4 regions of the Paenibacillus thiaminolyticus genome follow, and region 2 is predicted to be linked to each of the others. Evidence: riboswitches for the same ligand, from Rfam matches in the RefSeq annotation. Region 2 holds a riboswitch; each other region holds the start of a gene.
The links. Region 2 has a riboswitch for cyclic di-GMP ahead of FLT43_RS16130 (MucBP domain-containing protein). Riboswitches for the same ligand answer to the same signal wherever they lie in the genome.
Positions count from the first base shown of each region.

Region 1: it holds a riboswitch for cyclic di-GMP, as region 2 does, so the genes downstream of both, FLT43_RS04160 (CAP domain-containing protein) here and FLT43_RS16130 (MucBP domain-containing protein) in region 2, are expected to answer to the same signal.
Region 3: it holds a riboswitch for cyclic di-GMP, as region 2 does, so the genes downstream of both, FLT43_RS01945 (glycosyl hydrolase family 18 protein) here and FLT43_RS16130 (MucBP domain-containing protein) in region 2, are expected to answer to the same signal.
Region 4: it holds a riboswitch for cyclic di-GMP, as region 2 does, so the genes downstream of both, FLT43_RS18900 (anti-repressor SinI family protein) here and FLT43_RS16130 (MucBP domain-containing protein) in region 2, are expected to answer to the same signal.

Region 1 is NZ_CP041405.1:927,592-930,726, forward strand. Features, by position in the region: gene FLT43_RS04155 (SLC13 family permease) at 1-1,473, shown strand, start outside; cyclic di-GMP riboswitch class I at 1,592-1,681, shown strand; gene FLT43_RS04160 (CAP domain-containing protein) at 1,808-2,890, shown strand; gene FLT43_RS30455 (SdrD B-like domain-containing protein) at 2,938-3,135, opposite strand, start outside.
Region 2 is NZ_CP041405.1:3,643,231-3,646,365, forward strand. Features, by position in the region: gene FLT43_RS16130 (MucBP domain-containing protein) at 1-1,278, opposite strand, end outside; cyclic di-GMP riboswitch class I at 1,429-1,516, opposite strand; gene FLT43_RS16135 (LacI family DNA-binding transcriptional regulator) at 2,010-2,987, shown strand.
Region 3 is NZ_CP041405.1:458,445-461,579, reverse strand. Features, by position in the region: gene fabG (3-oxoacyl-ACP reductase FabG) at 1-494, opposite strand, end outside; cyclic di-GMP riboswitch class I at 1,007-1,089, shown strand; gene FLT43_RS01945 (glycosyl hydrolase family 18 protein) at 1,192-3,135, shown strand, end outside.
Region 4 is NZ_CP041405.1:4,229,360-4,232,494, forward strand. Features, by position in the region: gene FLT43_RS18890 (lipopolysaccharide biosynthesis protein) at 1-204, shown strand, start outside; gene galE (UDP-glucose 4-epimerase GalE) at 204-1,232, shown strand; cyclic di-GMP riboswitch class II at 1,322-1,407, shown strand; gene FLT43_RS18900 (anti-repressor SinI family protein) at 1,425-1,595, shown strand; gene FLT43_RS18905 (helix-turn-helix domain-containing protein) at 1,718-2,053, opposite strand; gene FLT43_RS18910 (ABC transporter ATP-binding protein) at 2,121-3,135, opposite strand, start outside.

The sequences.
Region 1 (3,135 bases), 2.7 Mb from region 2:
GGACGCCTGTTGATGCCGATCGCGTTCGCCAGCAGCATGGGCGGCATGCTGACTCTAATCGGGACGCCGCCCAACCTGGTCATCAGCGAGACGCTCGCCCAGGCGGGGTTCGATGAGCTGTCCTTCTTCTCCTTCACCCCGATCGGGATCGTCTGCCTCCTGATCGGCACCGGTCTTCTGCTGCTTCTGAGCAGGCTGCTTCCGAAGGAACAAGGCGAAGGGCGCGGCAAGCGGAACGCGCGATCGCTGCACGAGCTTGCCCGGCAGTACCAGTTGTCCCAGAACCTGTACCGCGTGCAGGCCGGCGACGAAGCGACGATTGTATCCCGATCGCTGCAGGAGCTGGATATTCCGAACCAATATCAGGTTCATATTATCGAGATTCGCCGCCGGACATCGAACAAGAACCCGTTCTTCAAGACGATCAATCAAGAGATTGCCGGTCCGGCGACCGTCATCCATGACAAAGATATTCTGTATGTATATGGACCGTTCCACCGCGTGCAAGCATTCGCCGAGGCGTGCGGGCTTCATCTGCTTGACCATCGGGCCGCCGAGATCGAGCAAGCTGCCGAACCGAATACCGAGCGGTACGCTTCGGATCAGATCGGCATCGCCGAGGTGCTGCTGCCGCCCAATTCCCCGCTGCTTAATCTGCAGGTGAAGCAGTCGGGATTCCGCGAGAAATACCAGCTCAATATATTGGCGATTCAGCGCAAAGGAGAGTATTTGCTGCATCAGCTCAAGGACGAGAAAATCCGGTTCGGCGATGCCCTGCTCGTTCAGGGGACATGGAAAAGCATCGCTCGGCTGTCAAGGGAGGAGTCGGATGTGGTCGTCGTCGGCCAGCCGCTGGAGACGGCAGCTGCGATGCCTATGAACCATAAAGCGCCGCTCGCGGCCGGCATCATGCTCTTCATGATCGCGCTGCTCATTCTGGAGATATTCCCGGCCGTCATCTCCGTCATGATCGCAGCCGTCCTGATGGTAGCCACGGGATGTCTTCGCGGAATGGAATCCGCCTACAAGACGATTAACTGGGAGAGCATCGTCCTGATTGGCGGCATGATTCCGATGTCCATCGCGATCGAGAAGACAGGCGCGGCAGCCCTGCTCTCGCAGAAGCTCGTGCTGACCCTCGGGAATATCGGGCCGTTCGCCTTGCTCGCCGGCATCTATTTTACGACGTCGATCCTGACGCTCTTCATCAGCAATACCGCATGCGCTGTCCTGGTCGCGCCGATCGCGATGACCGCTGCGATGCAGTTGGGCGTCAATCCGCATCCGTATCTGTTCGCCGTCGCGATTGCCGCCAGCATGTGCTTCGCCGTCCCGTTCTCGACCCCGCCCAACGCGTTGGTCATGTCGGCCGGCAAATATTCCTTCATGGACTATATCCGGGTGGGATTGCCGCTTCAGTTGCTGCTTGGCATTGCCATGGTAGCGCTGCTGCCGCTCTTTTTTCCGTTTTGAAAGCTAGCAAACGATCTCTCATTCGACAATCTCGTATTTCTATCAACAAAATGGGATATATTGTATGTACGTTCCATCTCAAAGATGATAGAATGAACCATAGAATAGATACGCTAAAAATGGATAATGGCAAACCCTAGCGAAAGCAGGGGACGCAAAGCCACGGGTCTAATGCATGCACGCATGCGATGATAGCCGGGTTGCCCTAATTGCGACAGTTGTTGCGTCTTTTTGGCGCCGCCTTTAGGGTGGCGCTTTTTTAATTGCAAGAGCGCCCCCGTTTATCATCTCATTCTAGCGTAGTTTAATTTCGTTATGGAATGGGGAGATAGCTATGGGTACACATCAATATACGACCGAACACAACGATAACTCAACCGTGAATAGCCAACCTAAAAGAACAGCGAGACGGCATGCATCGGCACTCCTCTGCGCAGCAATAGCTATCGGTCTGTTCCTGACGCCTGCATTCACCTACGCGGCAGCGGACAGCATTCCGGCAGCGGACGGGGCGCTGCGCACCCCTCCAGTAGCCGCGGGAGCTAGCAGCACGATTAGCGGCACAGAATTCAAGCTTCAAGGCATCTCAATCGGGATGAGCGAATCGGAATTGATCGGAATTCTTGGAGAACCCGCCCGCAAAGATTTAAGCGAATACAATTTCGAATGGTACATATACAATCAGAATTATGAACGTTATATCCAGGTCGGCGTACAGCACGGCAAAGTGGTTGCCCTGTATACGAACGCCCAGGATTGGACTGGCGCCGGTGGAATCGGCTTCGGGTCGGCCAGACAAGAAGTCGAAGCCGCTTACGGCTCCCCGCTTGCCAGTCTCAAGAAAGGAAATACGATCTATAAGTTCAAGGACAACGGCGGAGAATACAGCCTGCATCAAGTCGGCGGGGTATATGCTACTCTATTTTACGATCTGAGCCGAAAAAATACGGTCACCTCGATCCAGCTCGTTGATCAGAAGATCGAGTTATCGTTCAAAGGCTTTTATGGAAAGCCAAGCGAACGATTGCGGGAAAGCCTTGAGCGGGAAGTGCTGGATTTGACCAATGCGGTCCGTGTACGTGAAGGAAAAAAACCGCTCGAGTGGAACGACGAGATTGCGGTAACGGCGCGCAAACATAGCGCAGACATGATGAAGCGCACCTTCTTCTCGCACGACAATCCGGATGGCCAGTCTCCGTTCGATCGGATGAAGCAAGACGGCATCGCTTACAGGATGGCCGGAGAAAATATTGCGGCCGGACAAACAAGCGCCATCTTCGCCCACGAGAACTGGATGAATTCAAGCGGCCACCGCAACAACATATTAAGCGATTTCGAGCGCCTTGGCGTCGGAATCTCCTTCGGCGGACCCTATCAAGTCTATTATACGCAAAACTTTTTTACGCCGAGCCGATAGATTCAAAAATGCCGCCGCCTCTTGCACAGGCGGCGGCTAGCATAGCTCTACTCGTTATGCTTCATTCTTTTGCGCGAGAACCACATGACAACTGCGGCAGCGCAGAACAACAGGCCAATCCAAGAAGCAAACGGCGATTTCTCTCCGGTTGCCGGCAGACTTGGTCCAGCCGGATGTTCAGGCTTCTTGCGGTCTCCCGGCCGGTTCGCAGGGAGTTCATTCGAGCCTGGTTGCTCTTCCGTGCC
Region 2 (3,135 bases):
GCCCAAGCCCACTCTCGGCACTTCGAAATCCTTCGACGTACGGTCACCCTTCGCATCGGTGTAATTCATCGTCGTTGTCTTGTTAGTCGGGTACAATTGTTTCGGATCCGGATTTTTGGAGTGATCCATTTTGACCCGGTAAGTAAGAGTCGCTGGATTGCCTTCCGTGACATTGCCGATGTCCCAGTTGAACGTCTCGGTTTGCGGGTTCCAGGTGACCTCCCCTTGAGAGACCTTATAGTCGTCCGGGCCGAAGGAGCTCCCCTTCAACTTCAGATCGAACATGTCCCCCATCGGGTCAGTGACTACCGCATTTTCAGCGGCAAAGGCAATTTTGCTGGCCAGCTCGGAGAAGATTCGCTCCAGACTGTCGCTGCTGCCCGAATAATAACCTTTGTTCCCTACATCCTTCAGCGTATTGGTTGCATTGCTATTGCTCCCCACATCCAACCCGATAGAATAAATGCCGATTCCGGCATCATGGGCCAGCTTGGCTTCGGAAATCGTGCCGATGCCATTGTCTTTAATTTCAAACTCATAGCTGCAGCTCCACCAACCACAAGTTTCCTTGCCCAAACCATACCAGCTAGATCCTAGGCTAAAACTGGAGCCCGACCCGATAATGTTTTTGTAGTTAAAATCAGAAAGAATAAACTGATGGCTATTATTTCCCCATGAACCTTTTACTGCAGTAGACGCCTTGTAACTATACGTCGGCTCCCCGTCACTCAGCAGAACGATCACTTTGTTGTTGGCCTGGCTTGTCTTTAAAAGTTCCTGAGCTTCGTGGAGTCCTGCCTGAATATTCGTTCCCCCGGTCGCCTGTATATTATCAATGGCACGTTTCAATTCCGTCTTCTGGTCAAGGCCTTTGAAGTCAGATACCTGATCAGAAGTCTTATTGAAGGTCACTACTGCAATTCTCGTGTCCGAGTCTTCAATCAACAGATTGTCAACGAATTTCTTGGCTGCATCCTTCGCCTTTGGCAATCGATTCTGGTTCGGTTTTTGGGTCATGCTTCCCGACTTGTCGATCACGAGCACGACATCGGAGGAGCCCGATTTCAGGTTCTTGCCTTCGACGGTCAGTGTAATATCCCATTCATCCAGCTTGCCTTCGACCGGGTTGGCTTCCTTCGTGAGCTTCACCGCTCCCGGATTCGGCCACTCAAGCTCCCCGGAACTCGCCGCCTGGGCGCCGATCGTGCCCGGAATCGTCCCAAATGCGACACTCAACATACACAACCATGTAACTACTAGTCTGAATCGGCGTTTCATAGTTTCCTCCTCATTTTTTCATCTGAGTCCTCCTTTGCAGAGTAAAAATTGCCTCCTCACGTCTTATTTATATCGTTCTGCGGGCCAAAAATACCGCGGAGAACCGCCCTATGAAAAATAAAAAAATCCGGCTGCAATTTAACGATTGTTAAATGCAGCCGGACGATCATGGGCCTGACGACCTTTAGATTCCTAAGCTTTGCGGCCTAATCTTTCGATTAGTGTGCCCTATGTAATTGGCGTATCCAATCATATCCAGCTAAAGCACTATTCATGCTCAATATATGGGACAGCCTCCTATTTGTCAATCACTTTTTTGAAAATTGTTCGATGCACTTCCAAAGGCAGAAAAAAACCCGAAATATCCCCTGATTGGGGGATTTCTTTCGACCTTAAAATGATATAAAATATTCATTTCTTTGAAAATTTATTGCACACTATTTTCATTATTATAGGCACTTCGACCTAATATTTCACAATTCGACGCTCCCTCATATAAATGGATGAAGAAGGATGGAGAAGGAAATGAAACCCCAACTCGCATGCCATCGATTCATGCCGAATCGGGTCATACTATAAAGGCAGGTTTGTTCTGCTCCGTAAAGAGGAGACGACAACTGAACAGGTAATTTGCAGATCTTGGATCGTTGACAAACGGACAAACAGGACATATGATAAATGATGTAACGGATGTGTAACCGGTTACACATGGAAAGGAAGGATACTCCGTCATGGCCACGATCAAAGATGTGTCGAGATTGGCGGGCGTATCGGTCGCAACCGTCTCCCGGGTCCTTAATCAAAAAGGGTATGTCCACGAGGACACTGAGAAGAAAGTGATGAACGCGATTCGGGAACTGGACTATATTCCGAATGACGTCGCCAGGAGCTTGACCAAAAAATCGGCGAAAATGCTGGCGCTTATTGTCCCGGACATCACGAACCCGTTCTTCAATGAACTTGCCCGAGCCGTGGAGAAGGTGACCCAGCTATACGGATACGCGACCATTCTGTGCAACTCCGACGACACCCCTGCCAATGAGAAGCAATATATTCATGCGTTGAAGCAGAAATACATCGACGGCTTCATTCTTGCATCCAATACGCTATCGGCGGAAGAAGTCCAACAGCTGGATGTCCCGGTGGTTACGTTGGACCGGACGATTTCGGACACCATACCGACGGTCGCCTCCGACAACCGCGAGGGCGCACGGCTGGGCGTGCAATATCTCCTCGATCGGGGCTGCAGCAAAATCGCCCATATTCGGGGCCCACAGCAGCTATCGATTGCGGACGAGCGCTGCCAAGGATATTTGGATGTGGTGCAGGAGGCTGCATGGTTCTCTCCCGATCTCATCGTCGAGGGCAACTTCAATCTGAACCAAGCGACCGACACAGTCAATCGCTTGCTGGACCGCCACCCCGATATCGACGGAATCTTCGCCGGCAACGATATTATGGCGATGGGAGCGCTGCGGGCCGTTCAGAAACGGGGCATCCCCGTTCCCGACCAGATGCAGATTGTCGGCTTCGATGGCATCTCGCTAGGCGAGATGGTCTACCCGGAACTGACGACCGTCGCGCAATCGATCTATGAAATGGGACTGCTAGCTGCTCGAATGTTGATTAAAATGATCGAGAGAAAGCCGCTGGATACGATGCATTACAATCTTCCCGTAGAGCTGGTTCGGCGAGGGACGACGCGATAATCGGCCCGGCCTCAGCTCGGCTTTCATAGAACTTCATTTTCAGGGAATGCTATTCTTTAGAAAAACAGCGTACGCTCGCTCCAGTCTGATTTTTCTTCATACCCATCCGACAGCTTGGGATGAAGAAGTTCTTTGTCGGATGTGTAAC
Region 3 (3,135 bases), 3.2 Mb from region 2:
AGCTGAGCGGCTTTGCTTGCGCCGTAGTGCGACCATCCGGCATAGCCGGTGGCCGGCCCCGTAATCGAGGAGGTAACAATGATCCGGCCGTATTCCGCTTTCTTCAGAAAGGGCAGGCAGGCTTGAAGGGAAAACAGCGTCCCGCGTGCATTCGTGTTCATCACCTGATCCCAATGCTCGCCGGTCATCTCCTCGATCGTCGCATTCGGAAAAATACCGGCGTTGGCGCACAGAACGTCGATCCCCCCGAAAGTAGCGGCCGCCTCGCTTGCAACGCACTTCATCGACTCCAAATCGGCGACATTTCCTTGGAAGGCATGAGCAATACCTCCGTTATCCCGGATTTCCGCCGCGGTTTCCTCCGCTTTCGTCAAGCTGCGTGCGACGACCGCGACTTTCGCCCCTTGTGCGGCGAAGGTTCTCGCAATTCCTTTGCCGATTCCTTTGCTGGCTCCGGTCACGACGACCGTCTTATCCTTCAGTGGCGTCAGCATGTAGCAACACTCCTATCCTATGTAATATGAGTTACAATTTCCCATTGCTTGGATTCCTTATCATCGTACTACAATTCCAAATGTGGAGGCAACTTGCTGAACCTCTCCCATAAGGATAGTTATATTCGGTTATCATTTTGCGAACTCCGGCTAGTTCATCCAATCCAAGATATATCTCCCCTCCTCCCTAAGACCTATTGGCCCAAACCTTGCCGGACATCTTAAAAATGTAAAAATGCAGAACAAGGAATGCCAAGGGAATGGCGCAGTTACTAGGAAGATGCACAGCATGAAACCATATGAAATCAAAATACGGTCCCTTATCGCATCCGCATTATTAACCTTATATGTTGCAAGTGAATAATAGAATCGACCTATGTTCATATATTCACATATGAGCTGCAAGACCCATTAAATAAACGAGAAAATACTGTATATTAAACGGTGCATACATGCATCGTTATACAATACATCGCCGCCATTAAAAGTAAAAGCGTATGCATTTATGTCCAGGTATTACTAGGCAAAGCTAGGGAAATCTAGTGACGCAAAGCTAAAGGGGCTAAGGAAAATTCTATGCCAGCCAGTTGCCGATTAATAGCATCCAAGCCCTATTAGTCGTATGCGTTATAAATGTAAGCGTTACCCTGCCCTAGCTGCCTATTAATATAATCTATTGATAGGAAGTGAATAACGGATGAAGACTAGGAGAAAGCAGAGTGCCCGAAGATTGTTCGCCATGACGGTAATGACCATCATGATGTTCGTGTCTTCATTGGCGCCAGCTTATGCAGGAACGACTGTTCCTGCAGCACAGGAACCTGTGGTCAAGAACTCGACACAGGAAATCCGGAATGTCATGTACTATGGCGATTGGTCGATTTGGGGAGGACAAGGGAACTTTTATCCCAAGGATATTCCCGCCGATCAATTAACCCACTTGAACTATGCGTTCCTCGATTTTGACGCTCAAGGCAACCTCGTCTTTACGGACAAGGATGCGGCTGTGGGCGCGCCTGTCGGCCAGGATGGCGTACAATGGGATATGGCCAATTCAGGCAGCCTTATCGCCCTGCAGCAATTGCGCGCAGAAAACCCGAACCTGAAAATCGGCATCTCTCTTGGCGGATGGTCCAAATCAGGCGACTTCTCCGTTGTAGCGGCCGATGCTTCGAAGCGGGCGAATCTGGTGGAGAATGTCATGAAATTCATCAAGTACACGAACATGGACTTCGTTGATGTGGATTGGGAGTTCCCGGCTGAAGTTCGCCAGCCTGATCTGGTCGATAATAAAAACGATGAAGGCACGAAATACGCCACGCCGGAGGATAAAAATAATTATATCGTGCTCCTGCAAGACTTGAAAAACGCATTGAATAAACAAGGAGCCGAGCTTGGTAAAGCGTATGAACTGTCTGTTGCGCTCCCAGCGCCGAAGGCTAAGATTGATATCGGCATTGATGTGCCAAGACTGTTCAACATTGTAGACTTTGCCAACATCATGACTTATGACATGCGCGGCGCATGGGATGAGGTAAGCGGCCATCATACCGGCTTGTATCCGAATCCAAATGACCCGCTCACCGGCAACAACCTATCTGTTGACGAGAGCGTGAACTATTTGATTCAGCAAGGTGCCGAACCGAGCAAGATTGTTATCGGGGCGGCCTACTATACTCGCGGCTGGGATAAGGTGTCTCAAGGATCCGATCCGAATCATCCGGGACTATTCGGTGACGCCGCACTATCTGCCAAGGATGCGGATCAGACTCCATCCCGCGGCGCGGTTGGTGAATCCCCTCTCGTCCTGGGGGACGGCGGCCGCCGAACAGGGACTTGGTCTTATCGCAATCTCGACAAGTTGAAGGCCGCATACCCGAATCTCAAAGAATACTGGGATGATGCAGCTAAAGCTCCATATCTATATGATAATACAACTGGCGTATTCTACACGTATGACAATGAAAGATCGATTCAAGAGAAAACGAAATATGTGCTTGAGCGCGGCCTAGGCGGCGTCATTGCTTGGATGGCTTCCAATGATGCCCCTACTACGGACCCGGCCAAGCGCGACAAATTAACAAAGGTAACGAAAGAAGGCCTCTTCGGAAGCCAGCCGTTGAAAACACATGAGATCCAATATACCAAGCTGGACGTGACGGTTGCTATGAAACCGTATACAGAGCCTTGGGGCAACAATAAAGGGTATGAAATTACCCTCGTCAATAACGAGTCTTTGACCGAATCGAATCAAGTATTGAGAGCCGTGGAAAGAGGAGCAAAAACAGTTAAGCTGCCGAAGCTTTACATCCAAGCCGATGGATCGTTCACTTCCGGCGATTATTTGGCGGGAACCGTAACCAATGAGAACGGGTATACAGTCGTCGATTTGAAATCGGTTTATGACGCCAAGACGATTGAGCCTGGCAGATCCTATACGTTCAAACTTAAGGGAGATGCCGAGATTACAAGCATGGAGCTTGTTCAGCGGGTCTCGAATAACAGCCCGGAGATGAACAGACAACTCATTCTGGGTGATGAAGCTCCAAGCAACAATCAACCGCCTGTATTGCATGGCGTAACGGACCTGACGCTTCAAGTCGGCGACAACTTTGATAAGCTGGCCGGCGTAACCGCTACG
Region 4 (3,135 bases), 590 kb from region 2:
GCAGGATTACTCACGCTGCCGCTGTTATGGGATATCGCCGTCAGGGTCCTGCTGTGCCTGTCCGTAACGAACCTGATCTTCTATGTGTGCTTTCGCAAATCGAGCGAGTTTATCTACTTAACGAACATAGCCAAGGCGAATATGGGAAAGCTGCCGATCCTTACTAAATTCAATCCGGTCATACGGAGAGAGGAGACAAGGTAATGGCCATTTTGATCACGGGTGGCGCCGGTTATATCGGAAGCCATACTTGCGTAGAAATGCTGGAGGCGGGATATGATATCGTCGTTCTTGATAATTTCTCCAACAGCCATCCGGAAGCGATTCGTCGGATTTCGGATATTACGGGCAAAGGATTTGCTTTTTATGAAGCGGATCTTCTCGACGAGCAACGCTTGAATCGGATATTCGAGGGACATCGCATCGATGCCGTGATCCATTTTGCCGGCCTGAAAGCGGTTGGGGAGTCGGTTCAGGTGCCGCTTGAATACTACCATACGAATCTTACCAGCACGCTGGTTCTGTGCAGGGCGATGGCCAAGCATGGCGTGTACAGCCTGGTATTCAGCTCATCCGCCTCGGTGTATGGGGTACCGGAATGTGTTCCCATTTCGGAGGAAGCCAGCCTTGGGGCGGTGAGTCCCTATGGAAGAACCAAACAAATGATTGAGCAAGTACTGCAGGATCTGGCTTCTTCTGACCCGAGATGGGGAATTTCCATTCTCAGATATTTCAATCCCGTCGGTGCACATAAAAGCGGAAAGATCGGAGAGAGCCCTAATGGGACGCCTAACAATTTAATGCCGTTTATTACGCAAGTAGCTGTGGGGAGATTGCCGTCGCTTAAAGTATACGGCTCCGATTACCCTACAAAAGACGGTACGGGAATCCGAGATTATATTCATGTCGTGGATTTGGCGCAAGGCCATCTGAAAGCATTGGAGCATTTGGATCATATAAATGGGGTCGAATTTTACAATCTGGGTACAGGCCGGGGGTTTACGGTGCTGGAGATGATCCATTCCTTCGAGAAGGTGTCGGGGATTCAGATTCCCTATGAAATCGTGGGGCGAAGACCAGGGGATATCGGGATATGCTATGCTGATCCGACAAAGTCCCATATAAGCCTGGGGTGGTTCCCGAAATACGGCATTACCGACATGTGTGAAGATAGCTGGAATTGGCAGGTTCATAATCCGCAAGGTTATTGCGAGAGGATCACGGCCGGGTAATCATCGAATTCGACAAAACTAGTGCTCCAGAGACGACATACTATGACACCATGGAACGTCAAATGTCGTGTATAATACTACTTAATAAGTATATATTAGGAAACGATGAAATGCGCCTTTTTTGTCTGGGCACTTTAGGCGTGTGGAGTTAGTGGTGCAACCGGCCGAGTAAATTCGGGAGGCAATGCAATCATGGTTGAAGCGGTTACAGGTAACAATGAACAATTGGACAAGGATTGGGTAGCTATTATTTTAACTGCACGACAAATGGGCCTTTCCATTGCGGACATTCGTAAACTTCTTCGCGATTTTCAGGCACAGTCTGATCCTGAATGGCCGCTCCATGTCAATTCAGAAGCATAACTCACGATTGTTGACATTATCGAAAAGAAATCTCCTTCGTTGAGGCATGTTTACAGATAACGCGCGGTGAACTCAACAATCGGAGATTTCTTTATTTTGGGCTGCGTCAACGCTAGGGAGCATCATGACTCTTCGCGTGTTAGCTTCCACTTATTATATTCCAGAAATTCTTTGAATTGCTCTTTACTTACGCCAGAAGCCATCGCTTCTTTTACGAGATTAGTCCATTCTTCGTCCAACACCTCAGCTTCATTCGAAGCTTCCTTGTCTTGCAGCAGCTCCTCAACTGAGACCCCGAGAATAACACTAATCTTCTCCAGAAATTGAATGGAAGGATTCTGCTGAATTCCTCTTTCAATTGAGCTTAAATAGGATTTTGCGACACCTGCTCTTTCGGAGAGTTCTGACAGTGAGTAATTTTTCTTCCTTCGAAGGATTTGAATCCGTTCTCCGATCATGATTTAACCTCCGTGTATACATCTGCTTGTCCCTATTATATCCGATTTCCCCCACCTCCGAAAGCGGCTACAGCGTATAGACGTTAACAGGCTGCGCCTCCTGATTTTGTAAAAGATTTGCAAATATGCTCTTTTTTTCTGAGGATAATGACAAAAAGGTTCCCTGTTCAGCCAATTTCCCGTCATGTATGACTAAAATTTGTTCCGCGTTTTGGATGGTGGACAGCCTATGGGCAACCACAATGACCGTAATGCGATCCTTCAACCGATGTAAAGCGGTCAGAATCTTTTTTTCATTCTCCGTATCCAGTGCGCTTGTCGCCTCATCCAGAACAAGGATAGAAGGCTGCCGGATGATGGCTCTTGCCAGGACCAGGCGCTGCCGTTCTCCTCCTGACAAACGAATGCCTCGATCTCCAATGAGCGTCTCCAATTGGTGAGGAAGCTTGCGTACAAATTCAGCTGCCGAGGAAAAATCGAGGGCTTCCCACAGTTCGTTCTCCGTGGCACTCGGTTTCACCATCAACAGGTTTTCTCTTATGGTCGCATTATAAAGAAACGGATCCTGCGCCACATACCCGATGGAGCGTCTGTACGCGAGCAGGTTGTCATTCGTGATCGCTATGCCATCCACGAGGATTTGACCGGATTCAGGCTGCATCAGGCCCATAAGGATATCGATAAACGTGCTCTTGCCGGCCCCTGATTTGCCAACGATAGCGGTCATCCCTTGGGCTGGAATATGAACGCTGATATTTTGCAAAGCATACACAGGCAGTTGCGGCTGATAGCGAAACGAAAGATTTCTGACTTCGATTCCTTGCATAACGAACCAATGGCCAGGTCCCGGAGCGGGCGATTCGGTAAGCGTAATCGCCTGATCTGCGGCCAATTTGCAGTCACGCTGCAATTGCTGAAGAGCCTTGAAGGCCGGGATGGTCGAGGCTAATTGTTCCAGCTTGGACTGGAGGCTGGTAAATCTCGGCCACAACCTGGCAAAGAGCAGGATAACGATCAATAAAGACGGCCCCTCACTCGGAAAAAAACGAAATGACGTAAAGATAAATCCGGCAATAAGCAGT